DNA from 3 places in the Streptomyces sp. NPDC032126 genome. Region 2 is predicted to be linked to each of the others. Evidence: riboswitches for the same ligand, from Rfam matches in the RefSeq annotation. Region 2 holds a riboswitch; each other region holds the start of a gene.

Region 1 (7,666 bases), on a different contig from region 2:
GACAGTTCGTGCGGGTACTGCCGTGCGCGGGTGGCCGCGTCGGGCAGCCCGGCCCGGTCCAGGACGGCGATCGCCTCGGCCGGGGCTGAGCGGCGGGTCGCCAGGCCGTGGATGCGCAGCACCTCGGCGACCTGGTCGCCGATCCGCTTGACCGGGTTCAGGGAGACCGTCGGATCCTGGGGGACCAGCCCGATCCGCGCGCCGCGCACGGTGCGCAGCTCCGCCTCCGACAGTGTGGCCAGGTCGTGCCGGCCGAAGCGGACCGTGCCCGCGTCGATGGTGCCGTTGGCCGCCAGCAGGCGGGTGACGGCGTGGGCGGTCGTGCTCTTGCCCGAGCCGGATTCGCCGACCACGGCGGTCACTTGCCCGGGCAGGACATCGATGTCCACGCCCCGGACGGCCGGGACCGTGCCGCCGCGGGTGCGGTACGACACGGACAGGCCGCGTATCTCCAGCAGTGGTGTGGTCACGTCCTCACCGTTCTCACGTTCGTCGGTCATCGCTGCCGGGACCATTCGCCGTCCAGCGCTCGGGCGATGCGGTTGGTGGCCAGTACGGTCGCGGCGATCGTCAGCCCCGGCAGCGCGGTCAGCCACCAGGCGTTGGCGAGGTAGTTGCGGCCGTCGGAGATCAACGTCCCCCATTCCGGGGCGGGCGGCGGCGCGCCGTAGCCGAGGAAGCTCAGCGCCGACACGGCCAGGATGGAGGTGCCGAAGTCCAGGGTGGCCAGGACGATCACCGGGCCGGCGGCGTTGGGCAGCACATGCCGGCCCAGCACCGAGTACCAGCGGGCCCCGCACGCGCGTGACGCCTCCACGAACACCGCCTGCCGCACCCGCAGGACCTCGGCCCGCGCCACCCGGGCGAACGAGGCGACGCTGGCGATGCCGACCGCGAACGCCACCTTCACCGTCCCGTACCCGAGCGCGGTGACCAGGGCGAGCGACAGGAAGAGCGCGGGAATGGACAGCAGGACGTCGACGAAGCGCATCAGTACGTCGTCCACCCAGCGGCCGACGAACCCGGCGACCACGCCGAGTAGTCCGCCGACCACGAACGCGACCAGGACCGCGATGATCGTTGCCTTGAGGGAGAGTTGGGCACCATGGACGACACGGGAGAAGACATCGCGGCCCAGTTCGTCCGTACCGAACCAGTGACTGCCGCTCGGAGCACGGAAGTTCTCGGAGGGCACCCCCTTCAACGGGTCCTGCGAGGTGAACAGGTCCGGCCAGAACGAGGCCAGCACCACCAGGAGGAGGACGGTCCCCGACAGCAGCAGACCGGGGCGGCGCAGCAGGAACCGCCGTAGGTCCGCACGGCGGCCCGGCGCCGAGGCCGTTTTCGGTCCTGTCTCGACCGGCCGGGCGAGGCCGAGGGCGGCGTCGGCCGGGTCGTCGATGTCGTCGACAAGGCTCTGACTCATGCGAAGCTCGCCCTTCTGTCCGAGGCCACCACGATCCGCGGGTCGAGCTGCGGATAGATCAGGTCGACGAGCAGATTCGTCGCCACGAAGATCAGCGCCCCGAACACCACCACCCCCTGGACCAGCGGGATGTCCTGCACGGTGACCGCCGCCGCGGTCACCCGGCCGAGGCCGTCGCGGGAGAACACCGTCTCGACGACCACCGAACCGGCGATCAGCTGCCCGACCAGCAGGCCTACGACGGTCAGCGCGGGCAGGGACGCGTTGCGCAGCGCGTGCCGCAGATGCACCCGCCACCGGCCGGCGCCCTTGGCCCGGGCGGTCTCCACGTAAGCCTGGTCCAGCGCGGTGAGCAGGCTCTTGGCCAGCACCTGGGCGACCAGCGCGCCGGTCGGGATCGCCAGCGTGACGGCGGGCAGCACCAGTCCTCGCAGTCCGTCGTTGCCGAATGCCGGGAACCAGTGCAGCCGGAAGGAGAACACCTCGACGAGCAGCAGCCCCACCCAGAACGTCGGCACCGACACCCCCAGCGGGGGCAGCGACAGCAGGAGCTGCCGCAGCCACCGCCGCGAGGTGTACGTCGCCACCACCGCGAGACCCCCGCCGAGCAGCACCGCCAACAGCAGTGCGGCACCGGTCAGTTGGAGGGTCTGCGGTAGCGCGTCGGCCAGCGTGGAGGTCACCGGGCGGCCCGTGGAGACCGCGTCGCCGAAGTCCCCGCGCACCGCCCGGCCCAGATAGTCGGCGTACTGCGCCAGGATCGGCTTGTCGAAGCCGTACTCGTGCCGCAGCGCGGCCAGCCGGGCCGGGTCGACGTCCCCCGAGTCCATCCCGGCACCGGCCATCGCGGTGACCGGGTCACCGGGCAGGAAGTCCAGCACCAGGAACGACACCGTGTACGCCGCCCACAGCACCCCGACCGCCTGCGCCAGTCGCTTGATCACATAGCGGCGCATGCGCTAGCCGATCCAGGTGTCGTGCAGCTGGATGCGGCTGCCCGAGTCGAAGGCGAGATCGTGCACCTTCTTCGTCACGGCCAGCTGGGTCTGGAGCTCCACCACCGGCACGTTGTACGCGTTCTGCACGATCAGCTTCTGCGCCTCGGCCACCAGCTGCTTGCGCTTGGCCGTGTCCGTGGTCGCGGCCTGCCCGGACAGTGTGGTGTCCAGCGAACTGGCGGGCAGGCGGTAGAAGTTGGCCAGCTGCGTGGAGAAGGAGCTGCGCAGGATGTCCGGGTCCGAGCGGGTCACGTTGCCCCACACCAGGTCGAAGTCGCCGCCCTGGAGGGTGGTGGCGAACTGGCTGACCTGGCCCTGCTTGAGCGTCACGTCGATCCCGACGGCCTTCAGCTGCTGCTGGACGAGTTCCAGTGCGGGCTGGTTGGTGGCCGCGTTGGGGAACCAGCTGATGGCCAGGCTGAGCTTCTTGCCGTCCTTGGCGCGGATGCCGTCACTGCCCGGCTGCCAACCGGCCGCGTCCAGCAGGGACTTGGCCTTGGCCGCGTCGAAGGCGAGGTCCGTGGAGAGGTCGGTGTAGTCGGGCGTGGTGTGCGCCAGGACACTGGTCGCCGGCTTGGTGCCGGTAGGGAACACGGTATCGGCGATCTGCTTGCGGTCGACGGCGGCGAGGATCGCCTGGCGCACCTTCACGTCCTTCAGGACGGGCCGCGAGTTGTTGATCCCCAGCCCGAACACCACGCCCGGGTTGGCCCGGCGCAGGAGGGTCACCTGACCGCCCTTGAGGGCCGCCTCGTTGGCCTTGCCGACGCTGCTGATCGCGTCCACCTGCCCGGACTGAAGACTGCCGGCCCGCACCCCCGCCTCCGGCACGACCTTGAACACCAGCTTGTCCAGGTATGCCTCGCCCTTCTTGGACCACAGCGAGGAGCCCCAGGCGTATCCGGTGCGCTTGGCCAGGGTGATCGACTGGTTCTGCACGTACTGCTTCAGCACGAACGGCCCCGACCCGACGACGCCGTCGCTGCACTTCTGCTGCGGGGTCTTCTTGACGCTCGCCGACGACTCGATGCCCAGTGAGTGGGTCGAAGTCGCCTGGAGGAACTGGGCGTTGGGCTCCTTGAAGGTCACCTTGACGGTGAGCGGGTCCACCGCGGTGGTGCTCTTGACGCTGCTCAGATAGCCCTGGGCGAGGACGCCGAGGGCGCCGAGCTTCGGCACGGCGTCGAAGTTGTCCTTGACGACCTGCGCGGTCAGCTGGGAGCCGTCGCTGAAGGTGACACCCGGGCGCAGATGGAACGTGAACTGGGTGGCGTCGGAGTTGATGTCCCAGCTCTTGGCCAGCCACGGCACGATCTTGCCGGTCTCGGGGTCCTGGTCGGTCAGGGAGTCCACGGTCTGGCGTACCGAGTAGATGCTTTCGTTGCTGCCGACCTGCTGCGGGTCCACGCAGCCGGCGTCCGAACCCACCGCGAAGGTCAGGGTGCCGCCGGACGTCGGCTTGCCGTTGCTGTCGCCGGAGCCGTCGGAGCCGGATCCGCAGGCGGTCAGCAGCACGCTGGTGGTGAGAAGGGCGGTCAGCGTCGCCCATCGGGGGGATCTGAAATCCGGAAGTGCTGTCACGGAGTGGTTCTCCTCCTCATGTCACCAGGCACGGGGTGCCGTACGAGGCACGGGCGCGCATGGCTGTGCGGCCCCGGCCGGCGCGGTGCCGGTGGCGGGGAGCGCTGTGCAGACAGGGATCAGGGGAAACGGGGATCCGGCAGAAGAGCGGGATCAGGCGGAGACGGGTGCGGCGACGACCGGTGCCGGACGTCGACCGGCGGTGGGAACGCCCGTCAGGCCTGACAGAGACAGCTGGTCGAGCGCTTCAGGTCGATGTGCCGGCGGCGCGAGAGCCGGGAGAACACCGTGGCGACGGCGAAGGAGGCGCTGAGGTCATCGCTGTGACGACGCATGCCGGTCCTCCCCATCTCCGGGCCCGCTCAAGGGGGCCACGCGCTTGCGGGATCATCGATGATCCCGCCGGGCTTTCACCTGGAGCACCCCACCGCGCGGGAGGGTTGCCGGTCAGCCAGCCAGGGCTTGACGCTGACACTCAATGCCGTTCTTGATCGTACGGAGCGGACTTGTCGTGCGTCAATGCCGCAACCGGGACGAGCCGTGCCTGGGCGTGCACGGGCGGGGCTCAGCCGCGTTCCCCATGAGCTGTCCGCCCGAGACGCCGTGCAGGACTGAGCGCGGCTCAGGACCCGCCGCGCTCGCGGGGGATCTTCTGGCCCGCCTCGATCGCCACCGGAAGGCGGTTCTCGGCCGGGGGCAGTGGGCAGGTGGCCAGGTCCGTGTAGGCGCACGGCAGGTTCGTGGCGCGGTTGAAGTCCAGGACGACGCTGCCGTCGGCGGCGGGCGGTTCGAGGGCCAGGGAGCGGTTGGCGGCGTAGGTGGTGACTCCGGAGGTCGCGTCCGTGAACAGCACCAGCAGCCGGCCAGCACCATGTCCGGGGAACGCGGTCAGGGACAGTTGACGTCCGTCGAGCTCGAACTCGATCCTGCCCGGAGCGTCGTACACGTGCTCAAGGCCCTCGACCGCGGCGCCCACGGTGGTCGGGCGGGGCTCGTCGAAGGGAAGGTAGCGGCCGCTCACGACCCACCGGGGATCGGGCGCGTAGGCCGGTGTCCCGGTGAACGCCGTACGCAGCGGCGCGTCCGGGTGCCGGGGGCGGACGATGTCGTTGCCGCCGCGCTTGGCGACCTCGATGACGGCGTCGCCCCAGACCGCGTCGACGCCGCCGCGTTCGGGAAGCACACCGAAGTGGTGTTCGCCCCGCACCGGCGTTCCGTCGACGACCAGTTCCTCACCGTCGGCGAGGTTCACGACGACTCCGTCGGGGCCGGTGCGCCAGGTGCCGGGCGCGTCGGGGAAGCGCTGCGGCCGGTCGTCGAGCCAGTGCAGGCCGGTGATCGCCAGGAACCCGTGCGGGGCGGCGAGCCGGGCCTCGTGGGCGTCGTGCCACTCCCGCCAGTTGTCGATGAAGGCCTGGAGATCCGTTGCGGTGGCCTCGGTGGTCATGAGTTCTCCTTGAAGGGTGGAGGGCGTTGGGCCGGGCCGGTGGCCCGACAGGCGTACTCATTCGGCCAGTTCGCCGAGGAGTGCCCAGGTGCGTCGGCGGTCCGCTTCTCCGGCGATCTCGGTGCCGGAGAAGACGACCTCGGTGGCCCCGGCGTCGCGGTAACGCCGTACCTCGGCCGCCACCGCCTTCTCGTCGCCGATCACGGCCAGGTCGGCGGCGCGTCGGCCGCCGGAGAGTTCGATGACGCGTGCGTAGGACGGGATGCGTTCGTAGAACGCGAGGTTCTCGGTGGCCTTCGCCCGCACCGACTCCACGTCGTCCGTGACCACGCCCGGTACGAGGGCCACGATCCGGGGCGAGGGACGGCCGGCTGCCTCGGCCGCGGCGGTCAGGGCGGGGACGATGTGTTCGTCCAGGGCCCGCGGTCCCGCCAGATAGGGCAGGATCCCGTCCGCCAGCTCACCGCTGACCCGCAGTGCTTGCGGCCCCATCGCGGCGACCAGCAGGGGTACGCCGTTCTCCGCGCCCGGTACACGCGCCGGGATCGGGGTGGTGGCGGTGAGCAGCTCACCATGGAAGTCGGCCGTGCCGGTCTCGGTCAACTGCCGTAGAGCGGTGAGGAATTCACGCAGGCGCGCGATGGGACGTTCGAAGGGCAGGCCGAAGCCGGTCTCCGTCAGCAGTTTCGTGCCCAGGGCCAGACCGAGGTGATAGCGGCCGTGGGTCGCGGCCTGGGCGGTCTGGGCCTGGCTGGAGACGAGCAGCGGGTGGCGACCGAAGACGGGGATCGCGGAGGTGCCCACCTGCAGTGCGGGCACCTCGCGCCCGACGATGGCCGCGAGCTGGGGTGAGTCCGCGCCGAAGGTCTGCCCGAACCAGGCCGACCGCAGACCCGCTGCCGCGGCCTCCTGGGCCAGCCGCACGGTGGCGTCGACCTGGTTTGGGGCGTCGGACGCGTTGAGGGCTACTCCAACAGTCATGTCAGCCAGAACGGGTGTTTGGCGAACCGGCATTCCAGTTCGTGTGTGACAGCTTCATGTCGGTCATGTGAGGCGGTCAGCCCGCTTGCCTGCGGTCGGGGGCGGATCGGTGGGTGAGGGGTTCGCGCAGGCCGAGGTGGTCGCGGAGGGTGGTGCCGGTGTAGTCGGTGCGGTAGACGCCCCGTTCCTGCAGTTCCGGGACGAGCAGGTCGACGATGTCGTCGAGGCCGTCGGGGATGAGGTAGGGCGTGACGTTGAAGCCGTCGACCGCGCCGTGCCGTACGTAGTGGGCGAACTTGTCGGCCAGGGCGGACGGGGTGCCCACGTGGCCGCGCTGCGGGCCGAGAGCGATGACGGTCTCGCGCAGTGACCAGCCGTGCGTCTCCGCCTTGGCCCGCCATTCGGCCACGACGGCGCGCGGGTCGGCGATGCGCCGGGCACCGAAGGAGCCGTCGTTCTCGGCGACGACCGGGTCCTCCTTGGGCAGTGGCCCGTCGGCGTCGCGGTCGGAGAGGTCGATGCCCCACAGGAGCCCGGCGATGCCCAAGGCCGTTGCGGGGGTGACCTGTTGGAGGCGAATCCAGCGCTTCTTCTCCTGGGCCTCCTCCTCCGTGGCACCGATGATGATCTCGGTGCCGGGCAGGATCCGCAGGTCGTCGTCGGGGCGGCCGACGGCGCGCAGGCGGGTGCGGATGTCCACGGCGAAGGCGAGCGCGTCGTCGAAGTCGTTGCCGTGCGCGGAGAAGATGACGTCGGCGTTGCGGGCGGCGAAGTCGCGTCCCTCACCCGAGTCACCGGCCTGGAAGATCATCGGGTGGCCTTGGGCGCTGCGCGGGAGTGTCGGGGCGAGGTTCACGTCGAACTGCGGTCCGCGGTGGCGCACTTGGCGTACGGCACCGGGCACCGACCAACTCCGTGCGCCCGCGGAGTCGGCGATCGCTCCGTCCTCCCAGCCGTCCCAGATCGCGCGGGCCACGGTGAGGAACTCCTCGGCGCGGTGGTAGCGGTCGGCGTGGTCGAGATAGCCGCCGCGGCGGAAGTTCGCGCCGGTCCAGGCGTTGTCCGTGGTCACGACGTTCCAGCCGGCGCGGCCCTCGGAGAGCAGGTCGAGCCCGGAGAGGCGGCGGGCGAGATCGGCGGGCTCGTTGAAGGTGGAGTTGGAGGTGGAGACCAGGCCGATCCGGCGGGTGACTGCGGCCAGCGCCGCGAGCTGGGTGATGGCGTCCGGCCGTC
Region 2 (7,666 bases):
CACTCGCGCGCGGTGGCCAGCGGGTCCCGGTACATGCGCACCTGCGCGCGGCCCTTGGAGATGTGGTCGTCGCTGACGTCCGGGTCGATGTCGGGCAGTGGCCCTTCCGGGTCGTACGCCGACAGGTCCCGGTTCCAGACGAATTCCAGGTGCTTGAGGGCGGTGGCGCCGCTGACCTGCTGCCGGCGCACCTCCTTGGCCAGGTCCTCCGCCTCGGCGTCGGTGTCGCCGAGCACGAAGGTGGCGGCGGGCAGGATCAGCAGATCGCGGTGGGAGCGGCCGTACTTGGCGAGGCGGTTCTTGACGTCCGTGTAGAAGGCCTGGCCCTCCTTGAGGGAGGCGTACCGGCTGAAGATGGCGTCGGCGCCGGCGGCCGCGAACTCGCGGCCCTCGTCGGAGTCGCCGGCCTGGAAGATGACGGGACGTCCCTGTGGTGAGCGGGGGACGTTGAACTGGCCGTGGATGTCGAAGTGCTGACCGGTGTGGACGAAGGAGCCGGCCTTCGCGTCGCGCAGGAAGGTGCCGGTGGCCTGGTCGGCGAGGATCTCGTCGCCGTGCCAGGAGTCGAACAGCTCGTTGGCGGTGGCCAGGAACTCCTTGGCACGCGAGTAGCGCTCCTCCTGCGGCAGGAAACCGCCGCGGCGGAAGTTCTCGCCGGTGAAGGCGTCCCAGGAGGTGACCACGTTCCAGGCGGAACGCCCCCCGGAGAGGTGGTCGAGGCTGGCGAACTGGCGGGCGACCTCGTAGGGCTCGTTGAAGGTGGAGTTGATGGTGCCGGTGAGGCCGAGATGTTCGGTGACGGCGGCGAGCGCGGCCAGGATCGTGAAGGTGTCGGGGCGGCCGACTACATCCAAGTCGTAGATCCTCCCGCCCTGTTCGCGGAGCCTGAGGCCCTCGGCGAGGAAGAGGAAGTCGAACTTGGCGCGTTCGGCGGTCTGCGCGAAGTGGACGAAGGAGCTGAACTCGATATGGCTGCCGGCCTCCGGGGCGCTCCACACGGTGGTGTTGTTGACGCCCGGGAAGTGCGCGGCCAGATGGATCTGCTTCAGCGGCTTGCTCATGTCGGTGCGGTCCTTCCGGCTCAGGCGGTTGCGGCGGCTGCGTAGCGGTTGGCGGGGCGGGTCAGGCCCAGCAGGCCGCGCAGGGTGTCGGCCTCGTAGGCGGTACGGAAGGCGCCCCGGCGCTGGAGTTCGGGGACCAGGCCCCGGGTGATGGCGGGCAGGTCGTGCCCGGCCACGGCGGGCCGCAGCCGGAATCCGGTCAGCCCCGCCCCCGCGAACTCCTGGAGCAGATCGGCGAGTTGGGCGGGTGTACCGGCGAAGACGCGTGCGTCGCTGGTGTACGGCTCTGCCGCGAGGGCGTCCAGGCGGGCGCGGCGGTCCTCCGCCGCCGCCCGGTCCTCGTCGAGGAAGACCACCAGGTCGCCGAAGACATGGAGCCGTTCACCGGCACGCCCGGCCGCCTCCTGCTCGGCACGGATCTCGGCGACGATCGCGCGGGCCTGGTCGGCGTCGTGCGGGGTGACGTAGCCGACGTCGGCCTGGCGGGCCACCAGGCGGTAGGGGACGGTCTGGTGAGCGAGGGAGGTGACGAGGGGCTGCCCCTGCGGCGGTCGCGGGGTGATGGAGGGGCCCTTGACGCTGAAGAACCGGCCCTCGAAGTCGATATAGTGCAGCTTGTCCCGGTCGATGAAGCGGCCGGTGGCCACGTCCCGGATCTCGGCGTCGTCCTCCCAGCTGTCCCAGAGCCGGCGCACGACCTCCACGTAGTCGGCGGCCTCGTCGAAGAGTTCGGTGAGCCGTTCCTGTCCGGCCGGGCTCTGGAGTTCCTCCAGGTCGATGGGCGGGAAGGTACGGCGGCCGAAGTGGTCGGCCTCATGCGGGCGGGCGGTGATCTGCACCCGCAGCCCGGCGCGGCCGGTGCTGACGTAGTCGAGGGTGGCGATCGCCTTGGAGATGTGGAACGGCTCGGTGTGGGTGGCGATCACGGTCGGCACCAGGCCGATGTGCCGAGTGAGGGGCGCGATACGGGAGGCGATCAGTACGGCGTCGAGGCGGCCCCGTACCTCGTCGGTACGGCCGTCCGGCTCGCCGTACCGCGAGGACTGCAGGCCGAGTCCGTCCTCGAAGGTGACGAAGTCGAGCAGCCCGCGCTCGGCCTCGGCGACGAGGTCCGCCCAGTAAGCGGCGGTGAACAGGTCACGGGGACGGGCGACTTGCTCGCGCCAGGAGGCGGGGTGCCAGCCGGTGCCGTCGAGGGCGACGGCAAGGTGGAGGTGAGCAGGGGGAGTTGAGGACACGAGGATGCCTTCCTGGAGGTCCGTACGGGATCGCCGGCCCGCGGGGGTCGGGTGTCCGGCGCGGGGACTCCGCCGTGGGGCGGCGGCGGAGTCCCCCGCGCACGATGGTCAGGAGTTGTCGAGCGGCAGTCCGGGCGGGTTGATCTGGGACGTGGGCAGAGCGTCGTTGGAGAGGTTCCAGGCGGCCAGCCACTTGGCGTACTGGCCGTTCTTGATCAGGTAGTTGATCGCGTCGGCGAGCGGCTTCGCGAGGCCGCTGCCCTTCTTCGCGGTGGCCGCGATCAGCCCCTGGAGGCTCGCGCCGGCGCCGGAGTACTGGCCCGCGATCCTGGTCGCGTTGGGCGTGCTCGCGGTCTGCGTGACGTGGTAGGAGAGGTTGGGGCTGGGGCCCAGGTAGGCATCGATCTTGCCGCTGTTCAGGGCCAGGTAGAGGCTGTTGTTGTCCTGGAAGTACTTGATGGTGAGCTTCTTGCCCTCGCTCTCCAGCTTCTTCTTCCACTCCAGCAGGATCCGCTCCTGGTTGGTGCCCGCGCCGACGGAGACGGTCTTGCCCGCGAGAGCCTTGTAGTCCCCGTCGAAGGTCCACGGGGAGGACTTCAGCGTCTCGAAGGCGAGGTCGTCCTTGCGGTAGGAGGCGAACTCGTACTTCTGCTTGCGCTCCTCGGTGTCGGTGATGTTGGAGAAGCCGACGTTCACCTTGCCGCTGTCGATGCCGACGAAGAGGTTCTCCCAGGTGAATCGCTTGACCTCGGGTTGCAGGCCGAGGACGGCCGAGACGAGCCGGGCCAGGTCGACCTCGGAGCCGGTGAGGGTCTTCTGGTCGCTGCCCACGAAGCCGAGCGGCGGAGCGCCGGAGGGCAGGGTGCCGGAGCCGATCACCAGCTTGCCGCTCTTCTTGATCGCGTCGGGCAGTTCGGCGCTGATGGAGTCCACCTCGGAGACCGTGAGGGTGGTCTCCTTGGCGGCGCCGTTGGACAGCCGGCCGACGGTGACCGTGCCGGCGGTGTCGCTCGCCGCGGTGGCCGCGTCGCTGTCGCCACCGCAGGCGGCGAGCCCGGTGGCCAGGGAGGCGACGGCGGTCGCCGCGGTGATGCCGCGTATCAGGCTGCGTCGGGTGAAGTGGGCAGACATGGCTGTTCCTTGTCGCTGGAGGTGGTGAGGACGATGTGGGGGGAGGTCGAGGGGTGCGGCGGGTCAGAGGACCTTGCTGAGGAAGTCCCTGGTGCGCTCGTGCCGGGGCCGGTCGAGGACCTCGGAGGGCGGGCCCTGCTCGATGATCCTGCCGCCGTCGATGAAGACGACCCGGTCGGCGATCTCGCGGGCGAAGCCGATCTCGTGGGTGACGATGACGAGGGTGGTGCCGCTGGTCGCCAGGTCCTTGATGACGGCGAGGACCTCGCCGACGAGTTCGGGGTCGAGGGCCGAGGTGGGTTCGTCGAAGAGGATGACGCCGGGGCGCAGGGCGAGCGCGCGGGCGATGGCCACGCGCTGCTGCTGGCCACCGGAGAGCTGGCGCGGGTAGGCGCCGGTCTTGTCGGCGAGACCGACCCGGCCGAGGAGTTCCCGCGCGAGTGCCTGGGCCTCGGGCTTGCCGAGCCGGCCGGTGGCGACCGGGGCGGCGGCCACGTTGTCCAGGACCGTCAGGTGCGGGAACAGGTTGAAGTTCTGGAAGACGAACCCGATCCGGCCGCGCTGGGTGAGGATGGCCCGCTCGCTGAGCTCCTTCAGCCGGTCGCCCTGCCGCTTCACCCCGATCAGCTCGCCGTTGATGCTGACGTAGCCGATCTCGGGCTTCTCCAGGTGGTTGATGACCCGCAGCAGGGTGGACTTGCCGGAACCGGAGGGGCCGAGGATCACGGTGACCTCGCCGGGGCGGACGGTCAGGTCGACGCCGTTCAGCACGCGGTGGGTGCCGTACCACTTGTGCACGTCGTGGACCTCGACGGTGGCGGCCTCGACGTCCGCCAGGGCGTCGAGCGTCTTGGCGGTCATACGGCGGCCTCCCGGCGGATACGGGCCCGCAGGTCGGTGAGACCGGTGCGGAGCTTTTGCAGCGGCGTCGGCGGCAGGGTGCGAGTGGCCCCGCGGGCGTAGTACCGCTCGACGTAGAACTGGACGACGGAGACGACGCTGGTCAGGATCAGGTACCAGACGGTGACGACCAGCAGCAGCGGCACGATGTCGCCGGGGTACGTGGAGCCCATGGACTGCGCGGTGCCGAACAGGTCGAGCAGGGACACGTAGAAGACCAGCGAGGTGCCCTTGATCAGGCCGATGAGCTGGTTGACGTAGTTCGGGATGATGGAGCGCAGCGCCTGCGGGAAGACGATCCTGCGGAACTGGTAGCCCTTCGGCAGACCGAGGGCGGAGGCCGCCTCGTGCTGGCCCTGGTCGACGGAGAGGATGCCGCCGCGGACCACCTCGGCCGCGTAGGCGGCCTCGTTGAGACTCAGGCCGACGACGGCGACGGCGATGTCGGTGGCGAGCCGGGACTCGTCGAAGCTGAAGAAGGCCGGGCCGAAGGGGACACCGATGCTCAGCGTCTTGTACAGGGCGCTGAAGTTGTAGAGGAAGATCAGCACCACGATGAGCGGGATGGAGCGGAACGCCCACACGTAGGTCCAGCTGACCGCGCGCAGCACCGGGCTCTTCGACAGCCGGGCCAGGGCGAGCAGGATGCCGCCGGCCAGACCCAGCACGGCGCTGTAGGCGGTGACTTCGAGGGTGATGAGGAGTCCGTCGAGGATGTTCGGCCGCAGGAACCAGTAGCCGAAGCGGTCCCACTGGTAGAAGGGGTTGGAGACCAGTCCGTGCGCGAACTGGGCGACCAGCACGAGGACGACCGCGGTGGCGATCCAACGTCCCGGCCGTCGGAGCGGCAGTACGCGCTGGGCGGTGAGGGCTTTCGGCGGTTCGTCGGCGGGCCGTGCCTCGGGGAGGGTCACGGTGGCGCCAGGGGGTTCACTCATGGTGGGCTCCGGCTGGGTGGGAACACCCCGGCAGCGCGACGGCGCGCGGGAGCGCGAACGACGGCGAGGTACCCGGGGCGAGGAGGACAACGGCACACCGCGCGGGCGGTGTTCGTCAGGGGGTGCGGGGACTGCGGGGAGGTGTCAGCCCCGACAGCGGGCGCGGCCCGGTGCGGTACACAGTGCGCTGTTCACGCGGAGCAGATCGACGGCACGATCGGCGACGAGGGGGTTCGCGTACGGCCGTACGCAGCCCGGAGAGCGGCGTGCTGCCGTTCTGGGAGCTGCGTACATGGAGTCACCGTCACTGTTCCGGCCCTGTGGGCCTCGCGCTTACCGAAGCGTCTTCGGTCCGGTCGTCACCTGGGGCACCCCACCGCGATGCGAGGGTTGCCGGTCAGCCAGCCAGGGCTTGTCGCCGACACTCATGACCGTTCTGGGCCGTAGTTAAGTCAATGGCCCGAACACATGTCAACGCCGGTCCACCAGGTGGAACGGTCAAGGGGTCGAGTGTGCCGCCCAGTCCAGGATCTGGACGGCCGCTCCGGCCGCCTCCAGGCCCTGGCAGCGGGCGTGGTGACGGCGGTGGATGCCGTCGAGGTCGAGGTGGGTGCCGAAGGCCGGGTGGGCGGCCAGGCGGCGGGCGTAGGCCCACAGGGCGGGGTGGCCGGCGATGCCCTGGACGGCGGAGGCGTCCAAATGGTAACGGTGCACGGTGTCGAGCTGGACGAGGGTGACCCACAACTCGACGTCGGCCGCAGTGATGTGATCGCCCATCAGATAGGTGCGTCCGTCGAGCCCGCGGTCCAGGGCGCCCAGCGTCTCCAGCAGCGTCGTCAGCGCCAGGCCGCGTTCCGTCGGCTCGCCGCCGGCCGATCCGGCGCGCTGCGCCGCCTGTTCGACGCCCCCCGCGCACATCCGCTCGACCTCCGCGATCTCCGGCTCCGCGCCGCACGGGTAGAGCGGGAGACGGTCACCGCCGAACCGGCGGTCGAGGTCGCGCATGATGTCGGGGGCGTGGGTGCTGACGATCCGTCCGGACCAGTCGTCGCTGAGCACCGGTCCGACGGCCGGACCGGCGTACCGGTGGGCGCTGGCCTCGTACAGCGGCCGCAGCGCCGAGTGGCCGCCCTCGGGGCGGTCGGGGACGGGCGGCAGGAAGGTGACGGGACAGATGGTGTCCAGGCCGAGCAGGCCATGGGTGATGGCGATGCGCAGGCCGTCGGGACAGGCGGTCGACAGATGCAGGCGGTAGCGGCCCGGAACGGCGTAGTGGCCGCTGCGCGCGTCCCGGCCGATCCGGCCCCGGAAGGCGGGTGCGGGTCGGTCGGAGGCGTGGGCGGCCAGCGGTGTGACGGTCATGACTCTCCCCGGGAGCGGGCGCGGACGTACGCGCGGCGGAAGCGACGTCTTTCGAGGGAGCACGGCTCAGCCGTGGGCGCCGGGCGGGTGCGAGCCCTGCTCGCGGGGCGCCGCCGGCACGGGACGGGCGCGGCTCAGCCCTGGGACCTGATCGCGCTGCAGACGCGCAGCAGATCGATGTGACGGCGGGAGGTCAGAAGAGGCGAACGGATCACGCGGACGGTGACCGACTCCAGGCGCCTCATGTTTCCCTACCTGTTCACTAGGATTCCCACAGTGAGTGTCGATCCACCCGGCATCGACGTCAAGAGGGCCGTCCCGCATCGCGGACGCCCACCGGCCCCGCCGGCGTCGTGGGCCTTCCTCTCGTGACGTGCGCGGGCGCGCGGGCGGACTCCCGCCGCTTCAGGTTGGGGAAGCGGCGGGAGTCGCGCGCGGACCGGGCCCGGGGAGCCGGTCGGGCCGGCAAGGCGGGTCAGTCATGGAACTGGTTCGCGGGGACCGGCAGCCCGTAGTGCTCACGGAGCGTCGTGCCCTCGTACTCCTCTCGGAAGAGACCCTTGCCGCGCAGGATCGGCAGCACGTGCTCGATGAAGGCCGCCAGGCCCGACGGCAGCGCGGGCGCCATGATGTTGAAGCCGTCCGCCGCACCGCCCTCGAACCAGGTGATGATCACGTCCGCGACCTGCTCGGGCGTGCCGACGAACTCGAAGTGGCCGCGGCCGCCCCCGAGCCGGGAGATGATCTGGCGGACCGTGAGCCGCTCGCGCACCGCGAGCTCGATGATCAGGTCGGAACGACTCTGTGAGCCCTCCAGCTTCGGCCGGGCGAGGATGAAGTCCGGTAGGGGCTCGTCGAGTTCGAAGACGGAGGGTTCGGTTTCGAACACGGCGGCCAGCTGGCGCAGTCCGTACTCCGGGACGCGCAGCTCGTCGAACTGCCGCGCGAGCGCCCGTGCTTCCTCCTCCGTCGACCCGATGTACGGGACGATGCCCGGCAGGACGATGACGCCGTCCGGGTCGCGGCCCGCCGCCCT
Region 3 (7,666 bases), on a different contig from region 2:
GAGGTCAACGGAACCGAGTACGGCATGCCCTTCGCCGCCTCCACGCGGCTGCTGTTCTACAACAAGACCCTCTTCGACCGGGCCGGGCTGAAGCCCCCCACCACCTGGGCCGAGCTCGCCTCCGCCGCCGCCAAGCTCAAGGACGAGGGCGTGACGTACCCGTACGCCCTGCCCCTCGGCCCCGAGGAGGCCCAGGCCGAGACCATGCAGTGGCTGCTGAGCGGCGGGGGCGGCTACACCTCGCTCGTCGGGGGCTACAGCATCGACTCCGACGAGAACGTCGACACCTTCAGCTGGCTGAAGAACGAACTGGTCGACAAGGGCCTCACCGGCCCGGTCGCGCCCGCCAAGCTGAACCGCGCCGACGCCTTCGCCGCCTTCGCCGCCGGCCGGGTGGGCATGCTCAACGGACATCCCTCGCTGATGAAGATGGCCGCGAAGAAGGGCGTGAAGTTCGGCATGGTGCCGATGCCCGGGAAGAAGGGGCCCAGCCGGTCGACCATGGGCGTCGCCGACTGGATGACCGCGTTCAAGCAGAACGGCCACGCCGAGCAGATCGGCGACTTCCTCGACTTCGTCTACGACGAGGAGAACGTCCTCGCCTTCTCGCGGGAGTACGACCTGCTGCCGGTGACCACCTCCGCCAGCGAGGTCATGGCCTCCGCCGCCGAGGACCAGGACCTCAAGCCGTTCCTCGACGAGCTGGCGCTGTCCGAGCTGTACCCCGTGGGGCGGACGTCCTGGGCGGCGGTCAGCGCGGACGTGAAGAAGCGGATCGGCTCCGCCGTGGCCCCGGGGGGCAGCCCGGCGTCGGTGCTGAGCGAGTTGCAGACCGAGGCGATGACGGCGGACAGCTCCGCCACCGGGTGAGCTAGCGTGCGGGTATGGAGCTGGAGCGGATTCTCGCCATGGAGCGGCGCAGTTTTGCCGGTCCGGGCGCCAAGGAGCGGGCCATACGGGAAGAGCTGGGGCTCGCTCCCGTGCGCTACTACCAGCTGCTGAACGCGCTGCTGGACGACCCTCGGGCGCTGGCCATGGACCCGGTTACGGTCAATCGGCTGAGGAGAGTCCGGGAGACCCGGCGTTCGGAGCGATGACCCCTCTATGGTCGAACCCATGGGAACTCTGCCTACTCCCGTCACCTCCGCCGGGCGCGACGCCCTCGACGCCCTTCTCGCGCGGCCCCGGTCCGCTCTGATCGCCCTCGACTTCGACGGGACCCTCGCGCCCATCGTCGAGGATCCCGAGAGCGCCCGGGCCCATCCCGATGCCGTGCCCGTGCTGGCCTCGCTCGCGCCACACGTCGCCGCCGTCGCCGTCGTGACCGGGCGGCCCGCCGACGTCGCCGTGCGCCACGGGGGGTTCGGCGGGGTCGGCGGCCTGGAGCGGCTGCATGTGCTCGGGCACTACGGGGCCGAACGATGGGACGCCCGCACCGGGGAGATCACCGCCCCCGACCCGCATCCCGGTGTCGCCGCCGTCCGCGAGGAGCTGCCCGGCGTCGTCGAGGGCACCGGGGTGTGGGTCGAGGAGAAAGGGGGGCGGGCCATCGCCGTGCACACCCGCAGGGCGCCCGATCCCCAGGGGGTGTTCGACGCGCTCCGCGAGCCCCTGACCGCCCTCGCCGCCCGGCACGGACTGGTCGTCGAGCCGGGGCGGATGGTGCTGGAGCTGCGGCCGCCCGGGATGGACAAGGGCGTCGCGCTGACCCGGTTCGTACGGGAGGTCGGCGCCGGGGTCGTCGTCTACGCCGGGGACGATCTCGGGGACCTGCCCGCCTTCGCCGCCGTGGAGAAGCTGCGGTCCGACGGCGTGCCCGGGCTGCTCGTGTGCAGCGGCAGCGCCGAGGTCACCGAACTGTCCGAACGCGCCGACCTGGTCGTCGACGGCCCGGCCGGGGTCGTCGCACTGCTGCGGGACCTCGCCGCTCAGCTCGGCTGAATCGCGCGCAGCGCCTCGAGCTGGTCCAGGAACCACTGCGCCGGGGGCAGGGCCGTCGCCGCCGCCGCGAGTCTCTTCGAGCGTTCGGCGCGCTCCTCCGGCTTCATCGTCAGGGCCTCGTGGAGCGCGTCGGCCGTCTCCAGGATGTCGTAGGGGTTCACCACGATCGCGTCGTCGCCCAGCTCCCAGTACGCCCCCGCCTCCCGCGACAGCACCAGCGCGCAGCCCCCGTCCGACACCACCGGGACCTCCTTGGCGACCAGGTTCATGCCGTCCCGGATCGGGTTGACGAGGGCCACGTCCGCGAGGCGGTACGCGGCGAGGGAGCGGGCGAAGTCGTCCTTGAGGTTCAGCAGGACCGGGGTCCAGCCCGGGGTGCCGTAGCGCTCGTTGATCTCCTGCGCCACTCGCGCCACCTCGGCCGTGTAGTCGCGGTAGACGGCCAGGTCCTGGCGGGAGGGGTAGGCGAAGGCCACATGGACGACCCGCTCGTGCCACTCCGGGTGGTCCTCCAGGAGCTGCCGGTACGCCAGCAGGCCCCGCACGATGTTCTTCGACAGCTCCGTGCGGTCGACCCGGACGATCGTCCTGCGGTCCCCCTCGCCGCCGATCTCCTCCCGCAGCTCCGCGATCCGCTCCTCCACGTCCGGCTGGTGGGAGCGGGCGCGCAGGAACTCGGCGTCGGCGCCGAGCCCGTACACACCGATCCGGGTCCTGCGCACCGGAGGGACGCCGTCACGCAGGTGTTCGACGGTCTTGACCGGGTCGCCCGCCGGCCAGCTCAGGGTGATGTCGCCCCGGCCGGTGGCCTCGGCGCAGGCCATGAAGGCACGCGCCCAGCGATAGGTCAGGAAGCCGAGCTGGTCCGCACCGAGCATCCCCCACACGAGCTGCCCGCGGATGTCCTCCGGGAGGATCTCGAAATACTCCACCGGCGCCCACGGCGTGTGCGAGAAGTGACCGATGCGCAGGTCGGGGCGCAGGTCACGGAGCATCCCGGGGACCAGACAGAGGTGGTAGTCCTGGACGAGGACGGCCGCGCCCGGCGCCGCCTCCTGCGCCAGCGCCTCCGCGAAGGCGCGGTTGTAGCGCTCGTACGACGCCCACCGCCGCCGGAACTCCGCGTCGAAGACCGGCTCCAGCGGGGTCTGGTACAGCATGTGGTTGATGAACCACAGGACGGAGTTGGCGATGCCGTTGTAGGCGTCCTCCAGCACGTCGGCGGGGACGGCCAGCATGCGGGTGCCGGGCTCGGCCACCCCGCGCCGTACCGCCTCCCGGTCGCCGTCGGACAGCGCGGCGCACACCCAGAGCGCGCCGGCCTCCGGCCCGATCGCCGACAGCCCGGAGACCAGCCCGCCCCCGCCGCGTCTGGCCGTGAGCGAGCCGTCCTCCCGCACTCCGTACGAAACCGGGCCGCGATTGGACGCGACCAGCACCTCAGCGCCGTGCGTGGAAGCCATACGCCTCAACTTAGCCCTACCGCGAAACGCTCAAACGTACGGTTCCGCTCGGTGGGCGACCGTATACGGAGACGTACCGGCTTCAGGCCACCTTGCGGGCGGCGTACTCGGCGATCTCCACCATGGGCGGCCGCTCCTCCGTGTCGACGGAGTACGTGCGGGGTTCGAAGCCCTCCTCGCCCCGCTCGAACTGGGTGAGGGAGGGGCGGACGAGGTGACCGCGGGCCAGCCGGAGCTGGGCCGTGCGGTAGATCGCCGCCGCCATCCGGCCCAGCGCCTGCCCGTCCTGGTGACGGTGCTTGCGCACCCCCACGTCGACCTGCGCCAGGGCGTCCAGACCCACCAGGTGCAGGGCGTCCACCAGCATGCCCAGCTCCACGCCGTAGCCGACGGGGAAGGGCAGCTGCTCCAGCAGGCCGCGGCGGGCCGCGTACTCGCCGCCGAGCGGCTGCACGAAACCGGCCAGTTGCGGCCAGTGCATGTTCAGCAGCGGGCGGGCCATCAGCTCGGTCACCCGGCCGCCCTGGCCCGCGGCGCCGGCCAGCGGACGGTCGTACATGCCCTTGACGAGATCCACGCCCGGGTCGGTGAACAGCGGGCCGACGATCCCGGTGACGAAGTCGGAGGAGAACTCCTTCAGGTCGGCGTCGATGAAACAGACGATGTCCCCGGTGGTGACCAGCAGGGACCGCCACAGCACCTCGCCCTTGCCGGGCAGGGCCGGGATGCGCGGCAGGATGTCGTCGCGGTGGACGACCCGGGCACCCGCGGCGGCGGCGACCTCGGAGGTGCGGTCGGTGGATCCGGAGTCGACGACGACGATCTCGTCGACCAGCGGCACCTGCCGCATGAGGTCGTGGCGGATCACGGCGACGATGTCCCCGACCGTCTCCTCCTCGTTCAGCGCGGGGAGCACGACGGACACGGTCTGCCCGGTGGCGCGCTTGGCCGCCATGACCCGATGGAGCGGGCGATCGGCGACGGACCAGGAGCGGGTGGCCAGCCAGCGCTCGACTTCTTCCAGCACAGTCAGCGGCTCCTCACGGGTTGTCTCGCGGTTCGGACGACTCTCTCAACTGTCCTGGCCGTCGGTTACAGTCTTGAACAACGCTGATGACCATCGCATGTCGGTGGATGTCGGCGCCCAAAAAGTTCATACCGCTCATCCAGAGGGGCAGAGGGACACGGCCCGATGAAGCCCCGGCAACCCTCCAGTCGGTTCTCGTAGATCAGTGTTTGATCGTTCCGCGAGGCTCCCGGCTAGGGAAGGTGCCAAATCCGTCTCACGGCGAGGTGCGTCGTGAGGAAGATGAGGAGAAAGGGCCTCGCCTCACATGGCTGCGCAGACTGTTGCAAGCACCACTGATTCCACCGTAGACCTCGGTCCCGCCGCGGCGCTGAGCTGTCGCGAGTGCGGCCACCGCGTGCCGCTCGGCCCGGTCTTCGCGTGCGAGGAGTGTTTCGGCCCGCTCGAGATCGCCTACGACTTCTCCGCGTACGACAGCGAGGAGCTCCGCAAGCGCATCGAGGCGGGCCCCGCGAACATCTGGCGGTACGCGCCGCTGCTGCCGGTCCCGGCCGACGTGGCCGACAAGCCCAACATCAACCCCGGCTGGACCCAGCTCGTCAAGGCCGACAACCTGGCGCGCGAGCTGGGAGTGACCGGCGGGCTGTATGTGAAGGACGACTCCGGCAACCCGACGCACTCCTTCAAGGACCGCGTCGTCGCCCAGGCGCTGGAGGCCGCGCGGGCCTTCGGCTTCACGACCCTCTCCTGCTCCTCCACGGGCAACCTGGCCGGTGCCGTCGGCGCCGCCGCCGCCCGCGCCGGCTTCCGCTCCTGCGTGTTCATCCCGCACGACCTGGAGCAGGGCAAGGTCGTCATGGCCGCGATCTACGGCGGCGAACTCGTCGGCATCGAGGGCAACTACGACGATGTGAACCGCTTCTGCTCGGAGCTGATCGGCGACCCGGCCGGCGAGGGCTGGGGCTTCGTCAACGTCAACCTGCGGCCGTACTACGCCGAGGGCTCCAAGACGCTGGCGTACGAGATCTGCGAGCAGCTCGGCTGGCGGCTCCCCGACCAGCTGGTGGTGCCGATCGCCTCCGGCTCCCAGCTCACCAAGATCGACAAGGGGCTCCAGGAGCTGATCAAGCTCGGGCTCGTCGAGGACCGGCCGTACAAGATCTTCGGCGCGCAGGCCGAGGGGTGCTCGCCGGTGTCGGTGGCCTTCAAGGCGGGGCACGACGTGGTGCGGCCCCAGAAGCCGAACACCATCGCCAAGTCGCTGGCGATCGGCAACCCGGCGGACGGCCCCTATGTGCTCGACATCGCCCGCCGTACCGGTGGTGCGGTGGAGGACGTGACCGATGAGCAGGTCGTGGACGCGATCAAGCTGCTGGCGCGGACCGAGGGGATCTTCGCGGAGACCGCCGGCGGTGTGACGGTGGGTGTGACGAGGAAGCTCATCGAGAACGGTCTTCTCGACCCCACGCTCACGACCGTCGTACTGAACACCGGTGACGGCCTCAAGACCCTCGACGCGGTGGCCGGCACCGGCCTCACCGCCACCATCCGCCCGAACCTGGACTCCTTCCGAGAGGCTGGCCTCGCATGAGCGTCAACGTCCGCATCCCCACCATCCTGCGCACCTACACGGGCGGTCGGGCCGAGGTCTCCGCGGAGGGGGCGACCCTCGCCGAGGTCATCGCCGACCTGGAGAAGAACCACACCGGCATCGCCGCACGGGTGCTCGACGACCAGGGCAGGCTGCGCCGGTTCGTGAACGTCTACGTCAATGACGACGACGTGCGTTTCGAGCAGGGCCTGGAGACGGCGACCCCGGACGGCGCGGGTGTCTCCATCATCCCGGCCGTCGCGGGCGGCTGATCATTACCTTCGGTAACGGGAGTTACCGAGAGTTCATCGAATTGCCCCCTCCGTGAGAGAAGCGGAGGGGGCAATTCTGTGTGATTGAGCGCGGTACAGTTGGGGAACGCGCTCCCGGCCCCCCGGTTGGAAGCCCTTGATTTCTGCCTTACACCCGACAAGAAGTAGCCAAACTGTGCGCTTCTTTCGCGGCTTTTGTTCCCTTTGTGGGGCCCGACTTGACCCGAAGTCAGGGCAATTGTCCCCACATTCCGGGCCTGTCGTGCCCAGAATTCTCGTCCGATTGACCTGTTGCAGACGGCAGTTGGACAGATACATTCAGCCGCGGTCGACGCGTTCCGGCGCACGCCCCCAACCAAGACTGGGGGGTGAGGTCTGACCCGGATCCGCGAAGTGTGGATCTGTGCAAGGGCCAGTAATAGGGGAGTTAGGCATGGCTCAGGGCACCGTCAAGTGGTTCAACGCGGAGAAGGGGTACGGCTTCATCGCGGTCGACGGTGGTGCGGACGTCTTCGTCCACTACAGCGCGATTCAGATGGACGGCTACCGCACCCTGGAAGAGGGCCAGCGGGTCGAGTTCGAGATCTCGCAGGGCCAGAAGGGCCCGCAGGCCGACATGGTTCGCGTCACCGCCTGAACATTCATTTCCGCGAAGGGCCCGCACCCGTCATGGGTGCGGGCCCTTCGCGCTGCCCGGAGCCGGCCGGGGAGCCGCCGACACGTGGGCCGCAGGGGGTCCCTCTGCGAGAGGCGCTTGCACTCGGCAGGGGCGAGTGCTAATCATTGGCGTTAGCACTCTGAAGGTGAGAGTGACAAAGAAGGACCGGGTCGGTGAGGCCCGCAGGCCGGGTGGGGCAAGGAACCACGAGGCAGGCAGGCCGTCCGTCGCGGGCGCGGGCGCGGTCCGAAGGAATCACCCCCAGTCCTGGAGGGACCACTTCACATGGCCAAGATCATCGCGTTCGACGAGGAGGCGCGGCGCGGCCTCGAGCGCGGCATGAACCAGCTCGCGGACGCCGTGAAGGTGACGCTCGGCCCCAAGGGCCGCAACGTCGTCCTCGAGAAGAAGTGGGGCGCCCCCACGATCACCAACGACGGTGTGTCCATCGCCAAGGAGATCGAGCTCGAGGACCCGTACGAGAAGATCGGCGCCGAGCTGGTCAAGGAAGTCGCCAAGAAGACGGACGACGTCGCCGGCGACGGTACGACCACCGCCACCGTCCTCGCCCAGGCGCTGGTCCGCGAGGGCCTTCGCAACGTGGCCGCCGGTGCCAACCCGATGGCTCTGAAGCGCGGTATCGAGAAGGCCGTCGAGGCCGTCTCCGCCGCCCTCCTGGAGCAGGCGAAGGATGTCGAGACCAAGGAGCAGATC

Evidence for each region. Region 2 has a riboswitch for S-adenosylmethionine ahead of ACZ5NW_RS21090 (amino acid ABC transporter permease). Riboswitches for the same ligand answer to the same signal wherever they lie in the genome.
Region 1: another riboswitch for S-adenosylmethionine. It lies ahead of ACZ5NW_RS08055 (putative leader peptide); the one in region 2 lies ahead of ACZ5NW_RS21090 (amino acid ABC transporter permease).
Region 3: another riboswitch for S-adenosylmethionine. It lies ahead of thrC (threonine synthase); the one in region 2 lies ahead of ACZ5NW_RS21090 (amino acid ABC transporter permease).

What each region holds. Positions count from the first base shown of each region.
Region 1 is NZ_JBVIMA010000001.1:1,896,344-1,904,009, forward strand. It holds gene ACZ5NW_RS08035 (dipeptide ABC transporter ATP-binding protein) at 1-500, opposite strand, end outside; gene ACZ5NW_RS08040 (ABC transporter permease) at 497-1,426, opposite strand; gene ACZ5NW_RS08045 (ABC transporter permease) at 1,423-2,382, opposite strand; gene ACZ5NW_RS08050 (ABC transporter substrate-binding protein) at 2,386-4,005, opposite strand; gene ACZ5NW_RS08055 (putative leader peptide) at 4,221-4,340, opposite strand; SAM riboswitch class IV at 4,376-4,488, opposite strand; gene ACZ5NW_RS08060 (DUF1684 domain-containing protein) at 4,628-5,452, opposite strand; gene ACZ5NW_RS08065 (LLM class F420-dependent oxidoreductase) at 5,510-6,433, opposite strand; gene ACZ5NW_RS08070 (NtaA/DmoA family FMN-dependent monooxygenase) at 6,510-7,666, opposite strand, start outside.
Region 2 is NZ_JBVIMA010000005.1:352,456-360,121, forward strand. It holds gene ACZ5NW_RS21070 (NtaA/DmoA family FMN-dependent monooxygenase) at 1-1,061, opposite strand, end outside; gene ACZ5NW_RS21075 (LLM class flavin-dependent oxidoreductase) at 1,082-2,299, opposite strand; gene ACZ5NW_RS21080 (transporter substrate-binding domain-containing protein) at 2,408-3,430, opposite strand; gene ACZ5NW_RS21085 (amino acid ABC transporter ATP-binding protein) at 3,494-4,291, opposite strand; gene ACZ5NW_RS21090 (amino acid ABC transporter permease) at 4,288-5,268, opposite strand; SAM riboswitch class IV at 5,593-5,701, opposite strand; gene ACZ5NW_RS21095 (glutathione S-transferase C-terminal domain-containing protein) at 5,767-6,630, opposite strand; gene ACZ5NW_RS21100 (putative leader peptide) at 6,765-6,875, opposite strand; gene ACZ5NW_RS21105 (LLM class flavin-dependent oxidoreductase) at 7,106-7,666, opposite strand, start outside.
Region 3 is NZ_JBVIMA010000012.1:21,658-29,323, reverse strand. It holds gene ACZ5NW_RS34020 (ABC transporter substrate-binding protein) at 1-870, shown strand, start outside; gene ACZ5NW_RS34015 (DUF3263 domain-containing protein) at 885-1,097, shown strand; gene otsB (trehalose-phosphatase) at 1,117-1,941, shown strand; gene ACZ5NW_RS34005 (alpha,alpha-trehalose-phosphate synthase (UDP-forming)) at 1,929-3,404, opposite strand; gene ACZ5NW_RS34000 (glucosyl-3-phosphoglycerate synthase) at 3,487-4,431, opposite strand; SAM riboswitch class I at 4,564-4,720, shown strand; gene thrC (threonine synthase) at 4,739-6,022, shown strand; gene ACZ5NW_RS33990 (MoaD/ThiS family protein) at 6,019-6,294, shown strand; gene ACZ5NW_RS33985 (cold-shock protein) at 6,728-6,931, shown strand; gene groL (chaperonin GroEL) at 7,238-7,666, shown strand, end outside.